2 regions of the Paenibacillus sp. FSL R10-2736 genome follow, and region 2 is predicted to be linked to the other one. Evidence: predicted binding sites of a transcription regulator. Region 2 holds the regulator's gene; the other holds the start of a gene.
The links. The regulator Rex, encoded in region 2, represses fermentation and respiration genes when NADH is low (regulators of the CRP and FNR family bind a similar motif). The targets are predictions, from matches to a motif close to TTGTGAAATATTTCACAA.
Positions count from the first base shown of each region.

Region 1 (7,371 bases), 170 kb from region 2:
TTGCTACGATTCAGCAGGTTTTCATTGATACGATCAACAGCACGAACATGCAGTCACTGACACGGATAACCTTAATTTGTTCACTGGCCTGCTTCCTGATTATTCTCTGTCTTATGCTGCAGCATTACTTCCGCTTCACCGTGCACAGCCGGATGGCCTGGGATTTCCGGGCGAAGCTGTTTGACGCCAGCCACCGGCTGCCTTACCGCCAGCTGGAAGCCATGCACTCCGGGGATCTGACCTCCCGGAATACCAAGGATGCCGGAGCGGCCATGGGGATGATTAGCAGTCTGGTCTACGATCTGGGGTATAATCTTCTGCTCTGCCTGGTTGCATTTCTGTATTTGGCCAGTATGGATGTCTGGCTTGCACTCCTTGCACTTGGAACGGGCCCCGTTGTCTTTCTGTCCGGCCGTTTCTTTGACCGCAGACTGCGTAAGCTGTTCACGGAAATCTATGCCCAGGAAGCCTTGCTGCGGGGAATCCTGCAGGAGACCCTCCAGGGGATGAAGGTTATCCGTTCGTTTTCACTGGAGAATACGCTGCTGGGCAGGTATGCAGCTGAACGCGAGCAGTTGAACCGGCTGCAGAAGCAAAAAACTCTGTTAAACGCACTGCTCTGGCATTCTTCAGCCTTCATCAACAATGCAGTAATGATCAGCTGTGCGGTACTAATTGCCCGGTCAGCGCTCCGTGGGGAGACTTCGGCAGGGGAAGTGCTTGCCTTCATCATCCTGATGGGACGTGTTCAGTGGCCATTCGTCCACATGTCGCAGACTTGGGGCGGGGTACAGGAATCACTAGGGGCGGCTGACCGTGTATTTGAGATTCTTGATGCTCCCCGGGAAGGGGCAGCATCTAGCGATGAACAGGATTCTGCTACCGTATCTGCAGCGGTAGCCGCCGCTGAAGCAACCGCCTTGGCGGAAGCTGCTGCACTAAGCATACAGGGGCTGCACTACAGCTTCGCGGGACCCCAGTCCAGGGAGGGAAGCTGTCTGAGCGGGATCCATCTGGAGCTGAAGCATGGCGAGACGGTTGCTGTTGTCGGCCCCAGCGGTTCGGGCAAGACGACACTTGTACGGTTGTGCTGCGGACTCTATGAACCGGAGGCCGGCAGTATTACCGTGTGCGGTTATGGTGTGCATGATCACCTGGAGGCGGCGCGCCGGAGGATCTCCTATGTGCCGCAGAATCCTTACCTGTTCTCCGGCAGCATCCGGGATAATATCGCGTTCAGCGATGAACATGCCAGCGATGAAGAAATCCGGGAAGCTGCCCGCCTGGCAGGTGCAGATGAATTTATTATGCGGATGCCTGAGGGATACGACACGCTGATCGGTGAACACGGCTCTACTTTATCGGGCGGTCAACGGCAGCGCCTCGCCATCGCCAGAGCTTTTCTGCGTAATGCCCCGCTCCTGCTGCTGGATGAAGCTACTTCAGCACTCGACAACGAGTCCGAACGGCTGGTTCAGCAATCGCTTGACCTATTGATGAAAGACCGGACCACCCTCGTGATTGCCCACAGGCTCTCAACGGTAAGGGAGGCTTCGCGGATCATTGTTCTGGATCATGGGAGAATTGTTGAAGAAGGCACACATGATGCGCTCATTGAACAGGATGGGCTCTATGCGGAGCTGTATCATTTACAGTTTAGAACAGCACCGGTTGAAGAATTGGAATCCGCATCCTATGCGAAATCCCTTACTTCAGTATTACCGGCATAACATCAGTTCTCCCGGGAAAACAAATCACAATTACAGACGAAGACCCCGAAAGTCCGTGTCATCACGGCTGCCGGAGTCTTCGTCTCTTTTCAGACTCAAATAAAAATGTCGTAAATTAACGGCTTGATCACGGAGGAATGCTGTATTGTGTACAACAATTTGCGATTAGGGCTGATATCACAAGGGAATTGTTGTATTTCGTGCAACACTTCCATCATTGAAGGTTGTGCGAAGCCCCTGCACTTTTATTTTGAAGCACCAAGCGGAATCGCCCCGCTGTCTCTGGCGTCTGTTATGATTTTGGAAGCGGCCACTTCCCCGTCCTCATCAAACCCTTCAATCTCAAACGGGACACCCGCCGTAACCGGCTGAAAAGCGAACCAAATCGTCCGGTCTGATCCGACTTTAATCAGCTTCGCTTCGGATGTATCCGTTCCTGCCTCCTTCTGCTCGACAGTAATATGCTGAATGGACGGGTTCAGAACATCTCCGATCACCATGGGAAATGGAGTCGAAATATGCTCCAGTTCAGGAAAACACATATAATTTATTGCAGAGCTCTCCGGACCTCCGCCCATTCCATAGCCGCCTCCCCATACCCACTTCCATCCGAGCCAGGTTTTGCGGACATACTCTACTTGAAGATTACTGCTGCCTTGCTGCCCCGCCCGGGTAAGAAATACCAGCTCCCCTCTGGCTGCAGGCTCCTGATGAATTACAGTCATCGTGTCAGAGGCGCGGAACAGCCGGACAGCTTCTTCCGGACTTTTGCCAAGTGGAATCTGGAGGGTCTGGTCCATTCCGAGTGAGCGGGACATCCGCTGGTCAGACCACCCGCCTGGTCTTTCATACATATACAAAAGTAAATAGAGTACGGCTACGGAAGCTAGAATCACTCCGGCAGCCATTCCCAATCTCCGGCTATTCTTCATGAATAATTGCATCCCCTGTCTCATGTGTTTGCGCTTACAATACCTTCCATAATACTATAGAATATTTCAGCGCAGAATACAAAAAAGCCCGTAGAGCAAGCCCCAAAGGGCCTGTCTACAGGCTGTTTGCAATCCATTCTAATATTGTAACTGCTATATTAGGTTCGAATTATTTAACTTCATTTGCTCCGGTTACTTTGCCTTCGATCACAGCAGTAGCCTTCACATCTTCACTTGCATAGTACAGGTTACCGTCGATAGTAGCATCTTTGTACAGGTTGAATCCGTTAGCTTCTACATATACGTCGCCTTTGATTGTACCGCCTTGAACGCGGAAGTTCTCGCTCTGTACAGTTACTTTAGGTGCTGTAAGTGTGTAGGTAGCTGTAACCTTGTGGTCAGCATCCTGTGCATACAGGGCAAGCTTACGGTAGATCGCTGCAGATGCATCGCCTTTGTCATGGAATTCACCGGCTACAACAACATCTTTGTCAACGGTCAGGTCGTTCAGGATGGCTACAATCCAGTTGCCGCTTTCGCTTACAGCAGCAGTGAAGGCATCTGCCTGGTTAACGATGGAAGCTGTTGTTACTGCATCAGTCTGCTCTGTGGCTGGAGCTGTTGTTGCTGCTGTACCTGCATTATTAGCTGCGTTATTATTATTCGATCCACAACCCGACAACAATGCTGCTGATACCCCTGCTACTACTAGAACTTTGAATAATTTCATTTTTAATTCCCCCTGTTTCTTTTAATTAACTTTATTATATATTAAAATTTTATGATAACAACGTGATAGTTTTCACAATATTGTGTCTTTTTTCACAAACAAGCATTATGATTGTTTCACATCTTGCAAAATGCAGGCATTTCATGCTTATTTGTCTAAATTTGTTCGCAAACCTTCTGCGGCTCCAACGGCTGATCCTTTCAATTCTAAAGCCTCCCACTCCTCTCTAAGCAGCCCCATTCGAATAGAATCGTAGAACTGCCCATCGTAGTAACGGCATTTCCGGAGTCTTGCTTCCATCGTCATGCCTAATTTCACCCCGGTTCTGATCATCCGCTCATTCCCGGACCATGTGGTATAGCCTACACGGACCAGCGGATACGCATTGAACAGATGACCGATCCACAGTCTGAGAGCTTTAGTCCCGTAACCACTGCTCCAATATGCCGGATCATAGATGATAATACCCATTTCCAGCCAAAGGGATGGCTCATGCTCCCAATAGTAACTGACGTCGCCTATAACCCCGCCCTCTACTTCTATTACCCAATTATTTCCGCATCCAACAATCTCCGCTCTGTTCCCATAATACTCTTCCCACGGAATCCGCTTGTGTTCGTAGTAAGGTGCATCCCATTTCTTCCACTCCGGTGCTTCCTCTTTGTGTGAGAGCTCCCACAGTCTGAATAGATCCCCTTCAGCTATCGGCCGAATCTGCAATTCATTATCCTGATACATAGATTTCCTCCGTTGCCGCTAATATTTTACATACTGATATTATATTAACTGAACTGCTGAAGCTGTTGCTGGTAGTGAACATTTATAATTAAGGAATACTGAATGTAACGGCTGCTGTAAACTTTTCACGGAGCTTAGCGTTGTATAGGGGAAGGGGGCAGGTCATGGCCAAAGAAACCATTCATCACTTTCTGCAGCAAGCCGGAACTTTGCTATACCGGTATTTGAGGAAACGCGGACTCGCCCGCGAGGATGCTGAAGATATCGTTCAGGACACCTGTTATAAATACTTAATCTATCAGGATGGTATCGGCCCGAAACAAGTCATGGGCTGGATGTTCCGTGTCGCCACCAATCAGTTCTATGATCTCAAGCGAAAAGACAAACGCCATCCGGCGGTCGATGTTGACGATATCCAGCTTCTTTCTTTAACCCATCTGCCGGAGATCCAGCTGCTGAGGCGGGAAACCGCACAGAATATCCGCGACACGCTGTCTATGCTCTCTGAGCAGCATCAGGAGCTGCTGATTCTCAAATATGAGCTGAACCTTACTTATAAGGAGCTCTCGTCCCTGTACGGTATGAATGAGAACACGCTCAAGACTCATGTTACACGCGCCAAAAACCAATTCATCAAACATTATGGGGAGGATTATTAAATGGAACAGAATCATGAGCAGGACCCGTTTATTTTCGGAGGGAAAGGGACTCAGCAGATGATCAAAAAAGCCAGACTCCGCTCCACCCTGAAGACCATTGGCATCATTGTTATCGTAACCCCGGTTATTCTCGCCGTTATCTGGTATGGCCTCTACCACTTGAGACTGAATCAGGGAGACAAGGTACAATCTGAGATTCTCTGGAAAAATGAGATCAGTGCACCTAATGTGCACATCAGCAACCAGTCGGTGAAATTAGACAGCTTTGGCGGCGAAACTTACAATCAGACTTACAAATGGCTGGGCAATAAACCTTATATCTGGCAGCCCATCGAGGAATCCTATAATCTGCTGGGCCACTCTACCGGCAGGTATGGCGCATTCGGAGCGATTTCTCTCCCGGAACAGCTGAGCGCAGCGTCCACACACCGTTACAACTCTGCCACCGGGGACCGGGAAATGATCTTTTATCATCCGGAGATTGATTATGATTCCTATGAGGACAGCATCAGCCAGCTGAAGCAGCTGGGAGACGATACACTTGTGGAGATGGCGTTATCTTTTGACCAGGCCTATACGCTGGATAAGACGCAGATGCTTCTGCCTGCCGGGATGAAGCCTGTCTGGTTATGGACGGATGCATATACTCCCTCTTATAAAAAATACCTGAAGGAAACGCGCCAGACCATCGCAGCTGATTCGATGATCATCTACGGATTTCATGGAGAGCAGTTTGCCCCCTACGGCGGTGTAAACTCCTTCATTAATAGTGTCGAACAGCTGCGGAAGCACGGCAAAAACTTCACCTGGGAAGCAGATCAGGTTCATCAGAGCCTGGCCGGGGATAATGATATTCTGGAACCGGATGATATCACAATCATTGGTGTAGTCGTAACCGGCACCGCTAAACAGCTGGAAGCTCTGCAGAATCAGGCTTATATCAAAGCCTCTACCTTCGGAGTGGTCTCTGATTCCATTACACTTCCTAATTAAGCTGTCATTCTAAGGTAGCTTCCCAGCCGGACGGTTGAATTGGACTTCTTCACTACAGCTTGAGATAATTAAGCCAATCTATCCAAAGATTACTGCAAATCCATAAAGCAAGGAAGCCAGCAGTATGGGCAGCATGATATAAGACTGCCCGGATGACATAACGAAAGGACACAACTATGAACCTGTCAGCACTTTCCGACTCCCTAAAGCCGCTGAATCTGCGGAGCTGTCTGATCCAGCAGCAGGGCCGTCTGATCTTTGAACATTATAGAGATCAGCGCACTTCTTCCGAGATTGCCAAGATCAACTCCTGCACCAAAAGCATACTCTCCGCGCTGGTCTGCATCGCGATGGATCAAGGCCAGCTTTCCGGTCCTTCGGCTCCTATCAGCGAATTCTTCCCGCAGCTCAGCCGTGACGCTGATACACGCAAGCAGCAAATTACAATCGGACAGCTGTTAACCATGTCGGCCGGCTTTCGCTGGACCGAATTCGGCGGAGCGAATTCCTTCCCCAAGATGACCCGTTCCTCCCATTGGGTGAACTATGTACTGGAGCAGCCGCTCGCGGATGAACCGGGAACCCGGATGGAGTATAACTCGGGGATCTCGCAACTGCTGTCGTCTATTGTGGTGCAGGCTTCAGGAATGAGCACAGCAAGATTCGCCGAGCAATATCTCTTCGGACCTCTCGGAATTACGGAGTATGAGTGGGAGACAGATCCCCAAGGCATCCATACGGGCGGCTACGGGCTGAAGCTGAGGCCCGCCGACCTGCTGAAATTCGGACAGCTCTATCTGCAGCAGGGAGTATGGGAGAATTCGCAGATTATATCCGGCGAACGGGTCGCATGTTCGGTTCAGCCGGCTCTGCCGGCTGAACCGCCCCGCCATGGCGGATACGGCTGGCACTGGTGGACAGATTCAATAACGGGTGATACCAGAACCGGGGGGTCTGCTGCTGTGGATTATTATTATTATGCACGCGGGTACGCCGGGCAATATGTATATGTACTGCCGGAGCTTAAGACGGTGGTCGTGCTGACCCGGGACAACATGCGGGGCCGTAACAACCCTCCGCCTGATGCATTCGGCGAGTATATCGCACCTCTGCTTGTTAATCCAGGCGGACTTTAGAAGCCTGCATATAAGCCGCCTCTCCGGTGAAACCAAGCAGCTTCCCGCCTTCTTCACGTACGCTGAAGAAATCCCGGCTTGCCTGCGGTGCCTGCCGGAAGTCGGCTTCTACGCGTTCCCGCTCCAGTTGCGTAAGACCGGCCCGTTCACACCAGGAGGCAAAATCAAACGGTTTGGCCAAGCATATTAACGCTTCCAGACGGAAGCCGGAATGCTCCAGCCTCTGAATCCATTCCGATTTGGGCAGGGCACGGACATGACTGGGATCTCTCAGCTTCTCCACCTCATTATAGAATCTGCCCAGCACTTCGTCCTCCGGCACAACATTATCGATCAGCTGGAGTCTTCCGCCCGTCTTCAGCACCCGGTAAGCTTCGGAGATAAAAGCCTGAACCACCGGGAAGTGGTGGACCTGCTTAGCTTTATTTAACTCTATTCCTTAATTTATGGGCA
Region 1 is NZ_JBBOBN010000001.1:2,625,872-2,633,242, reverse strand. Features, by position in the region: gene NSQ73_RS11140 (ABC transporter ATP-binding protein) at 1-1,730, shown strand, start outside; gene NSQ73_RS11135 (hypothetical protein) at 1,976-2,662, opposite strand; gene NSQ73_RS11130 (polymer-forming cytoskeletal protein) at 2,832-3,392, opposite strand; gene NSQ73_RS11125 (GNAT family N-acetyltransferase) at 3,540-4,130, opposite strand; gene NSQ73_RS11120 (RNA polymerase sigma factor) at 4,295-4,789, shown strand; gene NSQ73_RS11115 (anti sigma factor C-terminal domain-containing protein) at 4,790-5,782, shown strand; gene NSQ73_RS11110 (serine hydrolase domain-containing protein) at 5,959-6,918, shown strand; gene NSQ73_RS11105 (hypothetical protein) at 6,899-7,315, opposite strand; gene NSQ73_RS11100 (GerAB/ArcD/ProY family transporter) at 7,341-7,371, opposite strand, start outside.
Region 1: a site for Rex is predicted at 3,473-3,490, ahead of NSQ73_RS11130 (polymer-forming cytoskeletal protein). Genes of this name have one in related genera too.

Region 2 (7,371 bases):
GTTTCCGGCTGACCTCTACAGGCAGCTTGTCGTGTACGACAATCAGCAGATCAATATCACTTCGATCCGGATGAAAACAGCCCATGGCCAGCGAACCGTGCAGATAAATTCCGGACAAATTTGCCCCCAGCTCCTCCTTGAACAACGTTACCGCCTGATCTAAATAGGCTAGAATTTCCAAAGTTATGATCCTCCTGAATATCAATTATGTATGAAGCAGATGCCGGGAATGAATACTTCCGATATGACATTCCGGTATGTATCATCGTATATACTGATTGATGCTATCCAGCTGTCATGCCATCGAAATGGATTCATCTATTCCTCCCCTATTATTAAGCCATAGCTCCAAGTAGGCCACAAGTCCAAGAATATTTAATGATTGTTCTCTCCCTTGAAGAACCTTTTAAATTACGGCTTATATTAATATAAAAAGCGGGAGAACAGTTCAACTGTCCCCCCGCTCCTGCTGTAGACCATTCTTGCTGCCGCTTACCGGTTGGGCAGGCTGTACCCTTCACCGATGGCACTGCCGTCTGTGAAGCGATAGAAGCTGTAATAGAACCTGCCGTCCTTTTTGTAGAACAGCTGCCAGGCATATTCTCCGTTATACACTCCCGGCAGCAGCCGCTTAATCGTAATACCCGGAAGCTGGGCAGCTATAATATCACGGATTTGCGCCTCAGAAGTCCCTTTGCTGAGCTCCTCTGCGTATAAATCGTTGTCGCCTCCGGCTGGCTGGCCGTCCTTGGTAAAGCGGACCCAAACCATCAGCTCGGTTCCTGCATCATTTTTTCCGGTAAGCACCCAGTAAATCGCATTTTCATCCCAGACGGATTTCTGTGCTTTGGATACCTCAGTTAAGCCGGCGCGCGCTCTGGCAATCTCTTTGGCTTCACTCCGCTCGTTCCACTGATCCTTCATAATGTAGGCATAAAACTGGCTTAGTCCGAACAGAAGGAGCAGAACCAGGGAAATCCCCAGCGGAAGCCATTTTCTCCTCTTCTTCAACATGCAGCTTCCTTTCCATATAACCTGTATTACCGTTTAAGCAGCCCCTCGAACGTTTCCTGCGCTTTGCGGCGGATGGCTTCTTCATCTAGTGTCAGACATTGTCTGTGCTTCACAATCTGTTTGCCGTTCACCCAGACATGCTCCACATCCTTGGCACTGGCTGAATATACCGCATGGGACAAAAGATCGGTATGCGGCAGCAAATGCGGCTGATCAATATCAATCGCAATGAAGTCGGCCTTCATCCCTGCTGCAAGCCGGCCTACCTGGTTCAGGAAAATAGACTGTGCACCATATTCGGTCGCCATCAGCAGCGCCTCTGGAGCCGGTACTGCTGTTGGATCACCGCTTACGCCTTTGTGAATCAACGCGGCCAGACGCATCTCTTCGAACATATCCAGGTTGTTGTTGCTTGCTGCACCGTCCGTACCCAGGGAGACCTTAACGCCTGCTCTGAGCAGCTCAGGAACACGGGCTACTCCGCTGGCCAGCTTCAGATTGCTGCCGGGATTGTGGGATACGCCAACATTGTGGCGGGCCAAAATCTCAATCTCTTCATCATTCAGATGAACACCGTGGGCGATCAGGGACGGCCGGGTGAACATTCCCAGCTTCTCCAGATGAGCGACCGGACGCAGGCCGTAATCGGCCACATTCTGCTCCACCTCATGACGCGTTTCGGACATATGCGTGTGCATCGGCAGATCAAGATCATGAGCCGCCTGGACAAACTTCATGAAGAACTCCGGAGGACAGGTGTAAGGCGCATGCGGCGAGAGCATTGCAGTAATTCTGCCGTCAGCCTTGCCATGCCAGTTCCGGGCAAAAGCAATCGCTTCCGCCAGTTTATGATTCTGCACCTCTTCAGGGCACAGGCCAATAACACCGCGCATAAGTACTGCACGGATGCCTGACTGCTCGGTAACCTCAGCAACCCGGTCCATATGGTCATACATATCGAGGAAGGTCGTAGTGCCGCCCTTCAGCATCTCAAGAACGGACAAAGAGGTTCCCCAGTACACATCATCACCGGTGAATTTCTCTTCCATCGGCCACATTTTTTCCTGCAGCCAAGCCTGCAGTACCATATCATCGCCGTAGCCGCGCAGCAGTGACATCGCCGCATGGCCGTGGGTGTTGACGAGACCCGGCATGAACAGCAGCCGGCTGCCGTCAATAACCTCGGCATCCTCTTCAATTACAGGCTTATCTTCACCTATGTAAGTAATCAGATCATTTTCGATGGTCATAAAACCGCTCAGCACCGGCTTATCACTGCCAGGTACCAGAAAACGGCCGTCTTTAATAATGGTTTTATTGCTGCTCATCTTCAGCTTCGTCCTTTCCGTCATGCAAATAATAAGCCAGACTCTGCAAATCCGTAGTGAAATCGGCGGCATGAATCCGGATATTGGCCGGAGTCTTAAGAATTACAGGGGCAAAATTCAGGATCGCCTCAATGCCCGAATCTACCAGAATGTCAGCAACGTTCTGTGCTTCACTGTCCGGAACTGTAATAATCCCGATGCGGATGCCCTGTGCACGGATGGTATCCCCCAACTCACTCATCGGCTGAACAGTCAGCGAGTTGATCTGCTGGCCTACCTTAGGCTCATAAGCATCAAATACAGCTGTAATCTTCATCGTATCCTTCAAGTAGGCATTGTAATTCGACAAGGCGTGGCCGAGATTACCTGCACCTACCAGAGCTACATTAATCTGCTGGTCCAGCTTCAGAATATGCCGGATCTTCTCAATCAGATAAGAGACATCATACCCAATGCCCTTTCTGCCGAAATCACCAAAATAAGCCAGGTCCTTGCGGATCTGGGCTGGGTTGAGATCGAGCTTCTGTCCCAGCTCCTGAGAAGAAACTGTTGAGATTTCACGTTTTTGGAGATCGTTCAGGAAACGCAGGTACACTGGGAGTCTGCGAACGACGGCCTCCGATATTTTATCCGATTTCATGTTTTCTCCTCCTTAAAGTTTTGATAGCATATGCTGCTTGATTCAACTTCGCAAAACTCGCTTCGTAAGCATTCACTTAGGTTTGATAGCATATGCTGCTTGATAAGCCGGTTATAGGAACCGTGCTCCGGGTACTACTGCCCGTTTGGGCAGCAGCAGTGGAGCACGGGACTTCAGAACAATAATTACTTATACATAATATCAACCGGAGACGGATTATTAAACCCCGCCTTCTTCAAGCCATTCTGCAATCCGCGGAACGATCTGATCCGTCAGCATATGCTCCATCTTGGGGCCGGGCAGCGAATACAGGAAATACTTCCCATAATAAGATTCGATTACCCTGGTATCATATACAATAACGATTCCGCGGTCCTGCGCGGTGCGGACCAGCCGCCCGAAGCCTTGCTTGAAGCGGATTACGGCCTGCGGGACGGACAGCTTCATGAACGGATTCTTCTTCTGTGCCTGGAGCAGCTCCGACTTCGCTTCAGCCAGCGGATGATTAGGCGGCTGGAACGGAAGTCTGACAATGGCCAGACAGGTCAAAGCTTCCCCGGGAATGTCTACACCTTCCCAGAAGCTGCTCGTACCCAGTAAGACAGACGCTGTACTGTCCTGGAACCGCCGGATCAGCTTGCTCCGGCTGCCGCCTTCTACGCCTTGTCCAAGCACCGCGATATCCTGCGAAGCCAGGGCCTCCTTCAGCGGATCATAGACCTGGCGCAGCATCTTGTAGGAGGTGAAGAGCACCAGCATCCGCCCGCGGGTAGCCACGGCAGTTTCTGCCAGAGAATGGACCAGTGTATCCACAAAGCGGGCATCCCCTATGCTTCCCTTGACACTCGGGAAATCACGGGGAATGACAAGCAGTGCCTGCTCACGGTATTTGAACGGCGACGGAAGCAGGGCTGTCATCAGACGGCCCTGCTCTGCAGCCTCACCAAGACCGAGATTATCTATCATGAACTGGAATGACTTATCCACAGACAAGGTGGCCGAGGTCAGGATGATACTCTTCTTCTTGTCGAAGAACAGCTCCCTGAGCTGGGTGCTCACATCCACCGGAACGGCATACATCTGCAGCGATTTGCCGCGGTAATTGCCGCTCCCCTCCAGCCAGTAGACGATATTCTCGTCATTCAGTCCCATAAAGAAACGGATCTGCTCCCGGATGGAGGCCAGGTCCTTGAACAACCCGCCGATATCCGTCACAAGACTGTCCGAAGAAGACTGGCTGTCGGTATCACGCATCTCACTAAGCATTTTATCACCCTTGCGGATGATATCGCTCAAGCTGAGGTGGAGTGTATTCTCCAGAGCGGCCAGCTCCTCCCACTCTTTGGGCTTCTTGCCCGGCTGCAGGCGTGCGACCAGCTGGCCGGCTTCACCGGCTCCGGCATCGCTGCGTTCAGGCAGCAAGCCGAAGAGCTTGTCGCTGAGCGTATCCCAGGACTCCTTGACGGTAAGCAGATCCGGATAGATCCGGTCGATAACACCGCTCCATTCCGAAGCCTGCTCACTGCCGGACGATTGCAGGGTCTGGCGCAGGGCAGGCAGCTGTCCGCTCCGGCTGTCCTTGTACAGACGGGTGAGTGTATGCGCCACGGTGAAGTATTTCATCTGCATTCCGAGATGTTTGCCGGCAATGTCCTCCAGATGATGCGCCTCATCAATGATGAGATGCTCGTAAGCCGGAAGCAGCTGATGCCCGGCCTTAACATCTGCGAATAACTTGGAGTGATTGGTCACCACCACATCAGAAATCCCGGCTTCATGCTTGGCCCGGTGATAATAACATTTCCGGAACCACGGGCATGAGCGCCCCAGACAAGAGTCGGTATCACTGGCTACGGTCTCCCAGAAATCACCGCCGCGCCCGCTTAAGTTCAGCTCTTCATCATCGCCGGTCTCCGTCTGGGTCAGCCAGACCATCATCTGTGCGGCCGTAAGCGCTTCTTCCCTGGGACTTGTGAAGTCCCTTTTATTAATTCTATGTTCAAACTTGCGGAGACACAAATAGTGACCTCTTCCCTTAAAGATCGCTGCCTTGAATGGGAAGGGCACAACACTCGTCAAAAGAGGGATGTCGCGCTCACGCAGCTGATCCTGAAGGTTGATCGTATGCGTGCTGACCATGACCTTCTGATTACTGCGGACACTGTGATAAATGGCCGGAAGCAGGTAGCCCAGCGATTTGCCGGTGCCGGTTCCTGCTTCAATCAGCAGATGCTTATCCTGATCAAGCGCCGTCATGACCTCCTGGATCATCAGTTCCTGGGCTTCACGGCTCTCATACTGCGGCAGGGTATCCTTCAGGCGCTTGGTTACCTCTTCCATATACTCCCCGAAGGTAATATTCTGCAGCGGGTTGTCAGATCCTTCCTCCCGCGGCGGAGGCAGCTCTGCCCAGTCGCCTACAGCAAGGGCCAGCTGACGGTAGAAGGTCAGGTCTCCTTCCGGCTGGAAGGTCTCCATTTCGCGCTCACGCAGCAGACCGTCGAAATACCAGGCCAGGTCACTGTCTTCATCGGCGAACAGCTCATTGAGCCGCTGGATGGTCAGGAGAGGCAGGCTGTCCAGCTCCTCCAGACATTTCAGCAGCACAAGAGCAGTTGCGAGGGCATCACTGTCCGCTTGATGGGGACGCTCATGCGTAAGGCCAAAATGGCTGCTCACGGACCCAAGCTGATAGGTAGTCAGCGAGGGAAAGCATATTTTGAGAAAATCGATAGTATCCAGAATCCGGCCCTGAAACGGCAAATAACCGCAGCGGTCCAGCGCATTCTGCAAGAAATGAAAATCAAACGCCACATTATGTCCAACCAGCACAACATCATCGAGCAGCGGCACCAGTTCCATCATCATCTCATCAAGTTCCGGCGCGTCCTGCACATCACTGTCTGTAATTCCGGTCAAGCCCGTAATAAAAGGAGGAATGGGTGCTCCGGGCTTGACATAGGAACCATACACCCGGGAGATGGACCTGTCTTCCTCTATAATGGCAAGGCCAACCTGGATGATCTCTCCCACAGATTGGGTTCCCGTAGTTTCAAAATCAAGCACGGCAAATTTCATTATAAGTTCTATTCCCTTTCACTTGAGACTCTTTATCAGCATAACAGAAGTTACGAAAAAAGGCGATGCACACCCCTGGTGAAGCAGGGCCACATCGCTTGAACGGATGAAAATTAATTATAAAAGCGAGACCAGCTGTTGTCCGAACTGAAGCTTCCCGCCCCGCTTGCGGCAAACCTCCAGATTAACATTCGGCTCAGGAAGAGCGGGATCATGCAGCAGAGAAAGACTGAACAGCTCACTTGCTTCATTAAAGCGTTCCTGAGAAGCTCTGATGCAGCCAAGCGCATTATAAATCATCGCCTTCAGCTTCGTTTCACGGATGAGGCCGAGCATATGATTCAGATGCCCCCATGCCGTCTCCCCTTCACCCTCCTGCAGATAAGCCATAGCCAGATACAGCCGGGCAGCCAGACTGTCCGGGTGCCGGGCAGTGACTTCCTTGAACTGTTCGATACATTTGCGGTACATAAGCAGCTTATAATACCCCTGTCCCCTGACAAAAGCATCCATAGCAAGCTCTGGCGCTTCCTCCTCAGGGATTTCCTGCTCCGGCTGCGGCTGAAAATCTGCCTGATCGCGGAACTGGCTAAGCTTCTCGGCAAAGGCCAGCCATTCATCCATTACATCATCGCTGATCCTGTGGAGCATATTATATTTGGATAAAAGGTCGTTGCGGCGGGCACCCTCCGCAGTAGGATAGTCAGCACTGATCTCCTGCAGCATCTTGTTCATCTCAGCAAATAAATGTTGAAACACCGGACATCCCACCCTTACTGATAATGAATTCAGCTTAAGCTTGCCTGACTTCATTTTTCACAAGTAGGGGTGTCTTCATCCCTGCCATTGATTACATGGCTCAAACAGCGGGATTTAGGCAATCGTCGCGTGAATCTCATGATCCGCCAGCTTCACCGGCTGATTGTCGGCATCTACAAATACAACAGTCGGCTTATGGTCCGCCAGTTCTTCGGATGACAGCATCGCGTAGGAAATGATGATAACGGTATCCCCCGGCTGCACGAGGCGTGCAGCTGCACCGTTCAGACAAATAACGCCGCTGCCGCGCGGGCCGGGGATCACGTAGGTTTCCAGCCTGGAGCCGTTATTGTTATCCACGATCTGCACCTTCTCGTTCTCCAGCAAATCCGCGGCTTCCATCAGATTCTCATCTATGGTAATGCTGCCGACATAATTCAAATTGGCTTCGGTGACGGTAGCACGGTGAATCTTGGATTTCATCATATGTCTAAACAAGAGCGTGAGCCTCCTTGGGAATAAATACATTATTGTCGATCAGGCGGGTTCTGC
Region 2 is NZ_JBBOBN010000001.1:2,457,723-2,465,093, reverse strand. Features, by position in the region: gene NSQ73_RS10405 (aminoglycoside adenylyltransferase domain-containing protein) at 1-181, opposite strand, end outside; gene NSQ73_RS10400 (cell wall elongation regulator TseB-like domain-containing protein) at 493-1,014, opposite strand; gene NSQ73_RS10395 (amidohydrolase) at 1,041-2,342, opposite strand; gene NSQ73_RS10390 (redox-sensing transcriptional repressor Rex) at 2,329-2,982, opposite strand; gene dinG (ATP-dependent DNA helicase DinG) at 3,202-6,060, opposite strand; gene NSQ73_RS10380 (hypothetical protein) at 6,178-6,819, opposite strand; gene panD (aspartate 1-decarboxylase) at 6,934-7,317, opposite strand; gene panC (pantoate--beta-alanine ligase) at 7,310-7,371, opposite strand, start outside.